3 regions of the Enterobacter adelaidei genome follow, and region 3 is predicted to be linked to each of the others. Evidence: predicted binding sites of a transcription regulator. Region 3 holds the regulator's gene; each other region holds the start of a gene.

Region 1 (4,802 bases), 2.2 Mb from region 3:
AGGAGCGCCTGCAGGAGCTGAAAGACGAACTGGGTGACAGCATCCTGACCGCGCAACTGGATGTGCGTAACCGCGCGGCCATTGAAGAGATGATTACTAACCTGCCTGCCGAATGGCGTGCCATTGATGTGCTGGTCAACAATGCCGGTCTGGCGCTGGGCATGGAGCCTGCCCACAAAGCCAGCGTTGAAGACTGGGAAAACATGATCGACACCAACAACAAAGGGCTGGTCTATATGACCCGCGCGGTGCTGCCGGGCATGGTCGAGCGCAACCGCGGCCACATTATCAATATTGGTTCCACCGCCGGGAGCTGGCCATATGCGGGCGGCAACGTCTATGGCGCGACCAAAGCGTTTGTGCGCCAGTTCAGCCTGAACCTGCGTACCGACCTGCACGGTACGGCCATTCGCGTCACCGATATCGAACCGGGTCTGGTTGGCGGGACTGAATTCTCCAACGTGCGTTTCAAAGGCGATGACGCGAAAGCGGGTAAAACCTACGAAAACGCTAACGCGCTAACGCCGGAAGATGTCACTGAAACGGTGTGGTGGGTGGCGACGCTGCCGAAACACGTCAACATCAACACCGTAGAAATGATGCCGGTCAGCCAGAGTTTTGCCGGACTTAACGTCCATCGTGGCTAACTGAGCCCTTCCCGGCCTGCGGGCCGGGTCTGTTTCGGGTTATAAAAGAATGGTAGTATGTTCAGGCTAACTCTCTGAGAAATGACAACTCATGGCCGCTGAATCGCAACTCAATCCCACCCAGCCAGTAAACCAGCAAATCTATCGCATTTTGCGACGTGATATTGTCCATTGCCTGATCCCACCTGGTACACCGCTTTCTGAAAAAGAGGTGTCCGTGCGTTTTGACGTTTCCCGTCAGCCGGTGCGCGAAGCGTTTATTAAGCTCGCAGAAAACGGTCTGATTCAGATCCGCCCGCAGCGCGGCAGCTATGTGAACAAAATTTCACTCTCTCAGGTGCGCAACGGCTGTTTTGTTCGCCAGGCGATTGAATGTGCCGTCGCACGCCGTGCTGCAACGCTTATCAACGACAACCAGTGTTATCTGCTGGAGCAAAATCTGCACCAGCAGCGTATTGCGATAGACCGTAAACAGCTCAATGATTTCTTCCTGCTGGATGACGAATTCCACCAGAAACTGGCGCAGATTGCCGATTGCCAGCTGGCCTGGGACACCATCGAGAACATTAAGGCCACCATCGACCGCGTGCGCTACATGAGCCTCGATCACGTCTCCCCGCCGGAAATGCTGCTCCGCCAGCATCATGATATTTTCAGTGCGCTTGAAAAACGCGATGCAGACGGTGTGGAAAAAGCGATGACACTGCATTTGCAGGAAATTAGTGAATCTGTGCAGCTTATTCGCCAGGAAAATAGCGAGTGGTTCAGCGAAGAGTAACATTTGCCGCACCCCTTACGGATGCGGTGAAGAAATTAACGAACGACTAATACCGGAATAGTGGCGTAGCGCAGAATAGATTCCGCATTTGAACCAAGCAGATGAGTGGTGATGCCCGGGTTTTTCGACCCGATGACGATCACATCATATTCCCCCTCCTTGCTCAGCTTGATAATTTCATCGCGGACATTGCCAAAACGAACCATGCCGTGAATATTCTCAGGGGAGATATCGAACAGTCTCTTTAACTCGTTCATTTTCTTCCCGGATTCAGCGGTCATATACTCTTCAAACTTTTTAATATCAGCGTTAAACCCGCGCAGCAGTGAGCGACTGCTGGCCGGAAGAATGTTGACCAGGGTAATCGACGCACCCTCAGCCTTTGCCAGGTTGGCCGCATGGCGTACCGCTTTATCGCTTAACTCCATTTCAAACACATCAACAGGCATCAAAATCTTCTTATACATAAGCCTGACTCCTTATTCCGATGAAGGGTTATTTCCTGCCTCCAGAATGGCATCACAAATATAAACCAACCCTCAACGCTTCCCTATCGAAACTATCAGCTTATGAAAATAACGGTCTGCTTTGTAAATTGCTGTCGTGAACCGTCAGCACTCGATGCAATAAACAAAAAAGTGTGAGTTTGATCAAAAACAAAAACATGAAGCGCGGACAGGCGTATTTATATGCCCCGTGAACGGCAAACCTGAATTAGCGCCGTAACGGATAAGTTAGAGAGGAGAATATACCATGATGACATACGACCGTAACCGTAATGCAATTACCACTGGCAGCCGCGTCATGATAAACGGCACAGGCCATACCGGGGTCATTAAAGCGATCCATAGCGACGGTCTTGATGCCGCGCAAGTGCGTCGTAGCAAAACGGTGGAAGTGGAAGGATGCGAAGGTAAGTTCGAACCGATTGAACTGATTCGCCTGGGTATGCACTAAATTGTACCCGTACATGCCGCCGCGAACGGCGGCATGAGATGAATTATCGTTGCGCGGCGTACTGTGCCACCGTGGCTTTTGCTCCCTTCTGTAGCAACGTCTGATACGCGCTCATCACCGCATCCACAAAGCTAGCCTCTTCAGGTAACTCTCTGCCAAAAATAGCCTCGATGCCAAGCAGGGCTTTCACACGGCTTTCCCCCTCGGTACTTCCCTTCACTGCCGCCTGAATCACGGCCAGTTGCGGATCGCTCACCTCAATGGTATTACCCTGTTCATCCACACCGCCAACATAGCGCATCCAGCCAGCCACACCCAATGCCAGTAGCGGGAACGGCTTTTGATGCACCAGATGCCAGCGCACAGAATCCAGCATACGCTGCGGGAGCTTCTGGCTACCGTCCATCGCAATTTGCCAGGTTCGATGACGCAGGGCCGGGTTACTGTAGCGAGCAATCAGCAGATCGGCATAATGACCTAAATCGACGCCTTTCACTTTTAAGGTTGGCGCCTGCTCGTTGAGCATCAGCTTATGCGCGGCGAGGCGGTAATTTTCATCCTGCATACAGTCGTTGATATGCTGGTAACCCGCCAGATAACCAAGATAGGCAAGGAATGAATGACTGCCATTGAGCATACGCAGCTTCATCTCTTCAAACGGAATAACGTCTGACACCAGCTCGGCCCCGGCTTTTTCCCATTCAGGACGCCCGGCAACAAAGTTATCTTCGATCACCCACTGGCGGAACGGTTCGCAGGCCACTGCCGCCGGGTCGCGCACGCCAGTCAGTTGTTCGATTTTATTCAGCGTGTCTGCCGTTACTGCAGGCACGATGCGGTCCACCATCGTTGACGGGAAGGTGACACTGGATTCAATCCAGTCCGCCAGCTCACCATCGACAGCGCGAGCATAAGCACAGGTGACATTGCGCATCACATGGCCGTTCTCCGGCATGTTGTCACAGGACATCACGCTGAAAGCAGGCAAACCCGCAGCTTTACGGCGCGCCAGGGCTTCAACCACTACCCCGGGTGCGGATGTCGGGTGATGGGGGTTTTGCAGGTCGGCAGCAATTAACGGATGATCGAACATCAGTTGTCCGGTCGCGGGTGAGTGACAATACCCTTTCTCGGTGATCGTCAGCGAGACAATTGCCACCTGCGGTTCACACATCGCGGCCAGCACGGTCTCCAGCCCGTCAACCTGCGCATGGAGTGCTTTTTTGACCACTCCGACCACGCGAGATGTCCATGCATCGGCAGACATCTCCGCCACGGTATAGAGGTTATCCTGCGCGTTGAGATCGGCAATCTGCTGCTCGCCGCCAATCAGGTTTACTTCACAATAACCCCAGTTGCTGCCGTGTTCCGCTGCGAGAATGTCGGCATAAACCGCCTGATGCGCACGGTGAAATGCGCCGAAGCCAAGATGAACAATGCGTGCCTTCAGGTCGTCGCGAGTGTACTGAGGAAGCGTGGCTTTCGCCTGTAATAACCGGTTTTCCATGATTAAGACTCGTTAAGTAGAACGCTGTGAACCACTGCCGCTCATTGACCAGAGCGGCAGTGCCTGCTGACTACACCAACTAGAATGGCAGTTGGGGTAAAAAAATAACTGCCATTAACCATACTGATACTTCAGTTTGAAATTTTGATTTATATTAACTTTTGTTCATGTGGTGTGACACACGCTGAAAGTTGTGTGACAAATTACTCAAGTTATAAACCATCAGCGCCGTGAGGAGACGGCTCCGAAGCTTACGGACTCTTCTGGCGCGACTTCCGCTGCATCTTGCGCCGCGCTCAGATCACGGTCACGCACTTCCGGCATCAGGAATGCAGAAACCAGCCCAATCACGGAATAGGCCACCAGCATGGCGACAATCGGCCACCAGGAGCCGGTCATATTGCAGAAGATCCCGGCCAGCACAGGGCCAAACCCGACCGCCACCAGACCACCCGCCTCTTTTGAAATGGCCATACGGGTAAAGCGATTACGCGAACCAAACATCTCCGCCATGGTGATGTTTTCCAGCGCAAACAGCCCCAGAACGGCAAAATTATGGATAACGATGATCGAGAGCATAATCACGCCCGGCGCATAACTTTTATCAACGATGATCGACAGCATCGGGTACGCCAGAATAATGGCGGAGATATTCAGGATAATGTACGGCAGACGACGACCTACTTTATCCGACAGCCAACCTAACAGTGGGATGGTGATAAACCCGAGAATCGAACTGATCATCAGCGCATCAGTGGGAATCGCTTTATTAAACAGCAACGTCTGGACCAGATACCCGGCAAGGAACGTCTGAATCAGACCTGAGTTACCCGCCTGACCAAAACGCAAACCTGTTGCCAGCCAGAAGGATTTGCTCTTAAACATGGCACCTAAAGATGTATCGGGAACCACG
Region 2 (4,802 bases), 380 kb from region 3:
GATCATGCTGCTGGTATTGTCCTCCTGCACCATACGGCCGTTCAGCCAGGTGCGGATCGCCAGCTGATGCGGGTCCGGGATCTCATCGGCCGTCGCCATCCATGGGCCAAACGCGCCGGTCTGACGCCAGTTTTTACCGGCGGTAAACCATGTGTGCTGCCAGTCGCGGGCGGAACCGTCCATGTAGCAGCTGTAACCTGCAACGTGGCGCAGCGCGTCGTCACGGCTGATGTTCTCCCCGCCTTTACCGATGATCACCGCCAGCTCGCCTTCATAGTCAAATTCGCTGGAATGGCGCGGTTTCAGTACCGGCTCGTTGTGGCCGGTCTGGGAATCCGGGAAGCGTACAAACAGCGTCGGGGCCGGGTTATGCTGGTCAAACTCCTTGCGCTTATCGGCGTAGTTCATGCCCACGCAGAGAATTTTTTCCGGTTGCTCAATCACCGGTAAGAAGGTGATGGCATTCAGAGGTACATCCACGGCATCGTTCAGATAACGGGTGGCCTGCGCCAGCCCGTTGCCCTGCAACAGCGCTTTAAGGTCGCTGTAGCGGTCGCCCAGACGGCGACCTAAATCAATCACACCTTCGGCCTGCACGATGCCGTAGCTGCGTTTTCCCTGGTATACAAAGCTTGCGAGTTTCATTGTTCTTTCCTGAAAACTTAAACGAGGAAGTTGCCCAGAATCAGCAGTGAGATAGAGACGTTAATCGCGCCGCCGATACGGGTTGCAATCTGGGCGAATGGCATCAGGCTCATACGGTTACCTGCGGTCAGGATCGCCACATCGCCGGTACCGCCCTGGCCACTCTGGCAGCAGGAGACGATGGCGACATCAATCGGGTGCATACCAATCTTTTTTCCGACGAAGAAACCGGTCGCCACCAGTGCAGAAACAGTGCTGACGATGACTAACAGGTTGCTCACGGTGAACGCGGCCACCAGCTCATGCCACGGGGTGATCGCCACGCCAACGGCGAAGAGAATCGGGTAAGTTACTGAGGTCTGGAAGAATTTGTAGACCACCTGAGAACCTTCCAGCAGGCGCGGAGAAGCACCGTTGCACAGCTTCACCAGTACCGCCATAAACAGCATGCCAACCGGTGCAGGCAGACCAATCAGTTTGTGACCGAGCATCCCCAGCATGTAGAGCAATACCGCCAGCAGCGCGCCAGAAGCAATCGTGGTGACATCCGCTTTACCGGAGAAGGCAGGTTGAGAGACGGAGGTATCCGCATTGGCGCGGTTTGGCATCAGTTGGCCTTCACCAGTCAGGTGTGGGTAGCGTTTACCCAGTTGGTTCAGGCAGCCGGAGATAATGATCGCCGTCAGACCACCGAGCATCACCATCGGCAACACGCGACCGAGCGCCACTCCCTGGTCCATATGCAACAGGGTGGCATAACCGATAGAAAGCGGGATCGCCCCTTCCCCAACGCCGCCCGCCATAATCGGCAGAATGATAAAGAAGAAGATCTGGAATGGCTCAAGACCCAGCGCCAGACCGACGCCCATCCCCACCAGCATGCCGACGATTTCGCCGCACAGCATCGGGAAGAAGATGCGCAGGAAGCCCTGAATCAGTACCGTGCGGTTCATACTCATGATGCTGCCGACAATGATGCAGCAGATGTAGAGATAGAGAATGTTGGTAGATTTGTAGAACTTGGTCGTGGACTCGACCACCACATCCGGCAGCAGGCCGTAATAGACCAGCGCGGAAGGGATAAAGGTGGCGCAAATCGCCGCCGCGCCCAGCTTGCCGACAATCGGCAGGCGTTTGCCAAACTCGCCGCAGGCAAAGCCAAAGAAAGCCAGCGTCGCCACCATTACCACGATATCACTCGGCAGTTTCCCGCCCAGACAATCAATCGCAATCAGCGCACCAGCAAGAATGAACAGTGGCAGAGGAATAATCCCGATTTTCCAGGTATCCATAATATGCCACCAGCGCTCTTTGAGCGAAGGTCGCTGAATTTCAATCGGGTCGTGGGTAACAGAGAAAGAATCGTCAGTTGTGCTCATAATAAGCCCCTTGGTTATTTTGTGCGTTCAGCTTAGAGTCACAAAGGCTTACTTTATGTGAGGAATGGCATATTAAAAGCGAAGTTTTAATGGCAGCTATGGTTTTAATGGTTTCTTTTATTTAATGTGATTTACACCTTATTTATTATCGTGGTTTTTATGGTTTCTTTTCCGATTTGAACAAACAAATAACATTTGTTTGCGCGCTCTGAAGCGCATAAGTCTTCCGGATAAATCTTTTACAACCCCTGCTGTGCAAGGGATCACAAGTTTTCGGCAAAGCGGCCATCCACTCGAGAAAAGATGATATATTGGCTTTCTTTGTTGCTACCTCGCGTGATAGTTATGAAAGTATCTTTCCAGATCAAGCTGTTTATTTCGCTGGTTGCCTTTTTCTCAGTGCTTTTCGCGTTACTGGGCGGATATTATTATGTCGACGTCGGTAAACAGCTTTATCAGGAAATGAGTGCGCGAGCCAAAATACAGGCAGAAGAAATTGCGATTATTCCTACATTACGTGATGAAGTTGAACAAAAAGATATCAAAAGCATTCACGACTTTATGCAGAAAATAGCTTCACACAGTGACGCCAGCTTTATTGTGATTGGAGATAATAAGGGACAGCACCTTTTTCATTCCGTTTTTGCTGACAGAGTTGGTACTACGCTGGTTGGCGGAGACAACGAAGCCGTTTTGCAGGGAAAAAGTACCATCACCATCCGTAAAGGAGGGTTGGGCATTTCGCTACGCAGTAAAGCCCCCATTTTCAACGATGCCGGGCAGGTAGTGGGCATTGTTTCGGTAGGCTATCTCACCAGCTACCTTGATACCGTTACCGTCAGTAAGGTCGTCAATATCCTGATTGCCGCCGTGCTGTTGTTGATGGCCCTCTTCATCTTCTCCTGGTTCTTTACCCGCAGCATTAAGAAGCAGATTTTCTCCCTCGAACCGCGAGAAATCGGTCTGCTGGTGCGGCAGCAAAAGGCGATGATGGAGTCTATTTATGAAGGGGTGATTGCCATTGACGATCGGCGGCGCATTGAAGTGATCAACCAGGCAGCGCGCAAACTGCTCGGTCTGAGCCAGCCGGCCCGCGAACTGCGCGGACAGCTGATAAGCCAGGTGATCGATCCGGTCCCGTTCTTCGACACGCAGACGATGCTGGCGAAAGATACCCACGACGAGATTTGCCGTTTTAACGATCTCACGGTGATTGCCAGCCGGGTCCACATCATGCTTGAGGGGTCGCTGCAGGGTTGGGTGATCACCTTCCGCGATCGCAATGAAATAGACTCGCTTAGCGCCCAGCTCAGCCAGGTAAAACGCTATGTAGATAACCTGCGCATTATGCGCCACGAGCAGTTAAACCGGATGACGACCTTGTCCGGCCTGCTGCATATGGGACGCTATGAAGAGGCGATTGGCTACATTCAGGCGCAGTCTGAACACGCCCAGGAGTTGCTGGACTTTATCTCCTCTCGCTTCAGCTCTCCAACTCTGTGCGGTCTGCTGCTGGGGAAAGCCGCCCGCGCGCGGGAGAAAGGTGTTGAACTGAGTTTCGACCCGGCCTGTCGACTGGACAGACCGTTCCTGCCCCTTGGGGAACAAGAGCTGATTTCAATTATTGGTAACCTGCTGGATAACGCCATTGAAGCGACGCAGCGGTCGCCACTGCCCCACGCGCCGGTGGAGGTACTGATTAAGCTCAGCGAACAGGAGCTGATTATTGAAGTGGCGGACCAGGGCGTGGGCATTCAACCGGAGATCCGTGACAGGATATTTGAACGCGGTATCACCACCAAAACGCGCGGCGATCATGGGATTGGCCTGTATCTGATCGAAAGCTATGTTACGCAGGCTGGCGGCGCGATAGAAGTTGCCGATAATACCCCGCGCGGCGCCATTTTCTCCTTGTTTATCCCGGCCACGGGAACCGCCCGGCAACTGGAAAACACCGACTATGCGACATGAACTTATCGACGTACTGATTGTGGAAGACGAGAACGAGCTGGCGCAGCTGCACGCGGAGCTGATAGGCAAGCATCCGCGTCTGAGGCTGGTGGGCATTGCCTCGTCGCTGGCTGCAGCCCAGGCAGAGCTTGAAAGCAAACAGCCGCAGCTCGTGCTGCTGGATAACTATCTGCCTGATGGCAAAGGTATCTCGCTTATCAATAACCCCATGCTCGCCCGTGCCAACTGCTCGGTGATTTTCATCACCGCCGCCAGCGATATGGACACCTGCAGCCAGGCGATTCGTAATGGCGCGTTCGACTACATCCTCAAACCCGTCTCCTGGAAGCGGCTCAGCCAGTCGCTGGAGCGGTTTGTCCAATTCGCCGAGCAACAGCGCGTCTGGAAGATTGTCGACCAGCAAAACGTGGATTCGCTGTATCAGCTACAGGCGAAAAACTACCGCCAGGACAACGGCAGCAAAGGCATTGAGGAAAATACGCTGGCGCGGGTGCAGGCGCTGTTTAACGATCAGGCCACACACTGTTTTTCAGTCGATGAGGTGGTACAGGAAACCGGGTTAAGTAAAACTACTACCCGGCGCTATCTGGAGCACTGTGTGGAAGCGGGGTTTCTGACGGTGGAGATGCTGTACGGCAAGATTGGGCATCCGAGGAGGATGTACAGGCGTAGTGCGGTTTGATGAAATGTTCCCTCTCCCACAGGGAGAGGGTTAGGGTGAGGGCAACAGCCTGCACTATCTCAACACATACCCATACAGCCGCTTGATCCCATCGGCATCCTTCTCGCTGTACACACCCTGTAGTT
Region 3 (4,802 bases):
CTGGTGGTAGAAGACAAAGACATTGAAGATGGATTAACCCGTTTTGCCGCGGCAGTCGAGAAAATCGTAAAAGGTTAATACTCCGTCCGCTTTAATATCCGCGTTAACCAAATCCCGTGATGCGGGCGCTGACGCCATGCCACCGACGAAATGGTGTGCATGGTGTTCAGATGCCCCAGAATGCGCTGTAAATGCTGCTCCAGCGTGCTCATTGGCCCGTGGGTTAACGTCTCCGGCGCTTCCAGAATATTCGAGTCGCCCGACTCGCCCGGCGCGTCATACTCCAGACGCTGCTGACACCGCTGTAAGGCAATTTCACACGACTGCAAATAGCGCTGCGCCAGATCCGGCGTCAGCATCGTGTGCTCGCGCGCCAGCGTGGTCATGGCGTTAATGTGCTCGACGATAAACTGGCTGTGCGTCACCCAGAGCTTCATATCCGCCAGATAGTGCGAGTTAAAGCCCGGTTCCTGCATTGCCTGGTTGAGCGAGTTAAACAGGGCGTTGTGCGCCTGGTTTACCTTCATCCGCTGATACGCCAGCGGGGAGGGTTGCGGATCGTCGCTCAGGATCAGACGAATGGCCTGCTGGTCGGCCTCCAGCGCGTCATGGGCGTTCTGGCGCAACAGTCCGCTTTGCCATTGCGGCCACAGCCAGACCATGCCGCCAAAGGCAATCAGACAGCCAATCAGGGTATCGATCAGTCTGGCGACAATAAATTGTTCGCCATTGAGCGTGAGCAGTTGCAGGGTGTATACCGCCGTTACCGTAAAGCCCACCATCGCCCAGCCATAGTTTTTGCGGATAATCAGGTAGCTCACTAGCGTAATTATCAGCATTCCCGCCAGGGTATAACCTTCCGGCACGTGAAAGTGCAGCGTGACGCCCGCAATAATCAGCCCGGCCATCGTTCCGCCCGCCCGGTGCAGTATACGCACGCGCGTGGCGCCATAGCCGTTCTGGGTGACAAACAGCACGGTCATTAAGATCCAGTAGGGTTTAGGTAGATGCAGCGCCATGCCCATCAGGCTGGCGGTACTGAGCATGACGCTAATCCGTGCGGCGTTGCGCAGAGCGGACGATTTAAGAGACAGATAGCTTCTGAGCGCCGGCAATAACGGCAGACGTTTTTGTTTATCCGCCATGAGATCGCGGGGATAAAGCGGGCGTTGGGTGCGCAACACGCGGGCGATACGGCTGAAATGCCAGGCGGCAAACTGGCCCACCGGGTTGTCCTCATGCTGGCGGGCGATTTTCTCCAGCGCGCCGAGTTGTTTGTCCATGTTAAAACGCGTGGGATAGCGGTGATATAAAATGTCATCAGCCAGCACCCGCAGACGCGCAGAGACGGTTTGCGCATTCCAGCGGATCACCGCTTCGGCATGGCTGCGCTCGACCAGATTTTGCACCTCCTGAGGATGATGCAGGCTCACGGAGATATGTTCTTGCAGATCCAGCCCCACCTGGAAGATACGCAGCAGCCGTTTGTATTCGTGATTCTTGTTGGCGGCGAGCATGTGTAGTTGCTGATAACACTGGCTTATCAGATCCACCACCTTTTGCTGGCGCGTCAGCAGCGGCGGTAACGATTTTTCCGGATCGGTATGCTGGGTGAGCAGGGTGTATTTGGCCTCGCAGTAATCCGCAAGTTGCACATAGAGCAGGCTCAATGATTCACGCAGGGGCTGTTCCCGCCACAGCCAGAACCAGTTAAACAGCCCATACCACAGCGTACCCAGGGCGTAGATCAGTAGCGGCTCCCACACCGGCATGTTACCCGCGAGGCTCAGCGTGAAGATGGCCGCTATCAGTGAGGCGGGAAGCAGGCGCGCATGAAGGGAACTGATTTCGGCGGTGACGCCGAGCGTCATCGCCAGCACGGTCAGGATTAACGGCAGCGGAATATCGCGGGCGAGTAAGAGCTGCACGGCGAGGCTACAGCCAGCAAACAGCGAGCCGCCAATAATCAGACGTTTAAAAAAGCGCTTATGCGGTGTGTCCAGGCCAGCAATGTTGCAGCAGGCGGGCACGAGAGAAAACAGCAGACCTTGCTGAAGATGTCCGAGGATCAGGCCGATGGCTACAGGAAGACACAACACCAGCGTTTGTCGCAGTGCATAGTTAACTTCCGGGTGATAAATCAGCCTACGCCACATGGGGAAGAGAGACAAAAACGGCGTGACACCTTGCGATGGCACGCCGTTTGAGTGGAATTAACGCGTTCCGTAGACCACGATGGTTTTACCGTGGGCGGAGATCAGGTTCTGATCTTCCAGCATTTTCAGAATACGGCCCACTGTTTCACGGGAGCAGCCGACGATCTGGCCGATCTCCTGACGGGTAATTTTAATCTGCATGCCGTCAGGGTGGGTCATCGCATCAGGTTGTTTTGCCAGGTTAAGCAGAGTCTGCGCGATACGACCGGTAACGTCCAGGAAGGCGAGGTTACCCACTTTCTCAGATGTAACCTGCAGACGGCGAGCCATCTGGGAAGAAAGACGCATCAGGATATCAGGGTTAACCTGAATCAACTGACGGAATTTCTTGTAAGAAATTTCAGCCACTTCACATGCTGTCTTTGCACGAACCCAGGCACTACGTTCCTGGCCTTCTTCAAACAGGCCCAGTTCACCGATGAAATCGCCCTGGTTCAGATAAGAAAGGATCATCTCTTTCCCTTCTTCATCTTTGATCAGCACTGCCACCGAGCCTTTTACGATGTAATACAACGTTTCCGCTTTTTCACCCTGGTGAATCAGCGTGCTCTTCGATGGGTACTTATGAATGTGGCAATGAGACAAGAACCATTCGAGAGTCGGGTCTGTTTGCGGTTTGCCAAGCACCATGCGCTGTTATCCTCTGTTATAAGCTGTCACCAGAGTCATCAGATGCATCCGGACTCTGGGGTTGCAATCGAATTCTTACCCATACCCTGGGAAGTCGGCTATCGTAACGTTTCGCAGCCAGTAAAGTTTGATGTCCTCTGCATACATGTGTAACGTCAATGTATTACTGTAGCATCCTGAGTGTTTTAGCATAGCTTTCGCCGCGTGTCTCCTGGTGTCTCGCTTCAGCATGATGCAGGTCGCCTTCCATTGCGAGAAATGTAACGCACGCGTAATCTGTCACCAAAAATGCAACGTTGGAGTTAATGAATATGCAAGCGCGCGTGAAATGGGTTGAAGGTTTAACGTTCCTGGGCGAGTCCGCTTCAGGGCACCAGGTTTTGATGGATGGTAACTCCGGCGATAAAGCACCAAGCCCGATGGAGATGGTATTGATGGCTGCCGGTGGATGCAGCGCGATTGATGTGGTCTCGATTCTGCAAAAAGGCCGTCATGATGTAACGGATTGCGAAGTTAAACTCACGTCGGAACGCCGTGAAGAGGCACCACGCCTGTTCACCCATATTAACCTGCACTTTGTAGTCACCGGTAAAGAACTGAAAGACGCGGCCGTTTCACGCGCGGTGGACCTGTCTGCGGAGAAATACTGCTCTGTGGCGTTAATGCTGGAGAAAGCAGTAAAAATCACACATTCGTATGAAGTGATCGAGGCGTGATTGATGGGGCATCGTGCGTGTTGATGCCCTCACCCTAACCCTCTCCCACCGGGAGAGGGAATATGATCACGCGATCTGCTTCCCTTCCATCAACCGCTGTACCAGCGGCGTCATGATGAGCTCCATCGCCAGCCCCATTTTTCCGCCCGGCACCACTAATGTATTCATGTGCGAAATAAACGAGCCCTGCAGCATGGCCAGCAGCCAGGGGTAATCAATGCCTTCGAGGTTGCGGAAATGGATCACCACAAAGCTCTCATCCAGCGACGGGATGCTTTTGGCCGCGAATGGGTTGGAGGTGTCGACTGTCGGTACTCGCTGGAAGTTAATATGGGTACGGGAGAATTGTGGCGTCAGGAAGTTGATGTAATCCTCCATGGAGCGCACCACGGAGTCCATGACCGCTTCTCGTGAATGGCCGCGCTCGCTCATGTCACGCGTCAGCTTCTGGATCCACTCCAGGTTAACGATCGGTACCACGCCAACCAGCAGATCCACATGGCGCGCCACGTCGTGATGGGGAGTTACCACGCCGCCATGCAGCCCTTCATAAAACAGCACGTCAGTGGGTTCCGGCAGGGGTTGCCAGGGGGTAAAGGTACCCGGCACCTGGTTCCATGGCACGGCTTCATCGTAAGTATGCAGATACTTGCGGGATTGCCCTGTGCCGCTCTTGCCATATTCGACGAAGGTTTGCTCCAGCAGGCCGAAGTCATTGGCTTCCGGGCCAAAGTAGCTGATGTGTTTACCCAGATCGCGCGCTTTACGGATGGCCATGTCCATCTCCGGGCGCGTATAGCGGTGAAAGCTGTCGCCTTCGACCTCCGCCGCACGGAGATTCAGCTGGGCGAAAATCTTGCGAAATGCGAGGCTGGTGGTGGTGGTTCCCGCACCACTCGACCCCGTAACGGCAATAACCGGATGTCTGGCAGACATAGCAACTCCCTGACTGGAAAGGTTTAAAGATCAGCCGTGAAACGCGTTGCGGGGCATGATATTGACCGTCTCATGCAGTTCTGACCATACCAGCACCACGTCGCCGCTTTTGAGCTGGCGCTTTACATCGTTGACCTTTTGCTCGAGCGAGCGTTCTTGTTCACCATAATCTGTGCCTTCGCGTAATACAAAGCTTTCAATCAGATTATCGAGCGTTTCGGGAGCCAGATCCTGCCAGGGAATGATCATTTTGCACCGTCCAGATACGGGGTTAACCAGTCAGGAATACGCGTCTCAAGCCACA

What was found. The regulator CRP, encoded in region 3, controls carbon source genes, mostly activating them, when cyclic AMP is high. The targets are predictions, from matches to a motif close to ATGTGANNNNNNTCACAT.
Region 1: ydfZ (putative selenium delivery protein YdfZ) is a predicted target of CRP. The motif match lies at 2,064-2,081, and genes of this name have one in related genera.
Region 2: AAHF05_RS18800 (2-hydroxycarboxylate transporter family protein) is a predicted target of CRP. The motif match lies at 2,149-2,166, and genes of this name have one in related genera.

The regions. Positions count from the first base shown of each region.
Region 1 is NZ_CP154353.1:2,087,112-2,091,913, reverse strand. Features, by position in the region: gene ydfG (bifunctional NADP-dependent 3-hydroxy acid dehydrogenase/3-hydroxypropionate dehydrogenase YdfG) at 1-647, shown strand, start outside; gene AAHF05_RS10250 (GntR family transcriptional regulator) at 739-1,425, shown strand; gene AAHF05_RS10245 (universal stress protein) at 1,461-1,892, opposite strand; gene ydfZ (putative selenium delivery protein YdfZ) at 2,179-2,382, shown strand; gene AAHF05_RS10235 (mannitol dehydrogenase family protein) at 2,426-3,889, opposite strand; gene AAHF05_RS10230 (MFS transporter) at 4,112-4,802, opposite strand, start outside.
Region 2 is NZ_CP154353.1:3,867,147-3,871,948, forward strand. Features, by position in the region: gene AAHF05_RS18795 (fumarylacetoacetate hydrolase family protein) at 1-645, opposite strand, end outside; gene AAHF05_RS18800 (2-hydroxycarboxylate transporter family protein) at 663-2,024, opposite strand; gene AAHF05_RS18805 (sensor histidine kinase) at 2,370-3,995, shown strand; gene AAHF05_RS18810 (response regulator) at 3,985-4,677, shown strand; gene AAHF05_RS18815 (ornithine decarboxylase) at 4,732-4,802, opposite strand, start outside.
Region 3 is NZ_CP154353.1:4,248,425-4,253,226, reverse strand. Features, by position in the region: gene AAHF05_RS20765 (aspartate aminotransferase family protein) at 1-78, shown strand, start outside; gene AAHF05_RS20760 (YccS/YhfK family putative transporter) at 75-2,156, opposite strand; gene crp (cAMP-activated global transcriptional regulator CRP) at 2,214-2,846, opposite strand; gene AAHF05_RS20750 (OsmC family protein) at 3,158-3,562, shown strand; gene AAHF05_RS20745 (phosphoribulokinase) at 3,629-4,498, opposite strand; gene AAHF05_RS20740 (YheU family protein) at 4,529-4,747, opposite strand; gene AAHF05_RS20735 (hydrolase) at 4,744-4,802, opposite strand, start outside.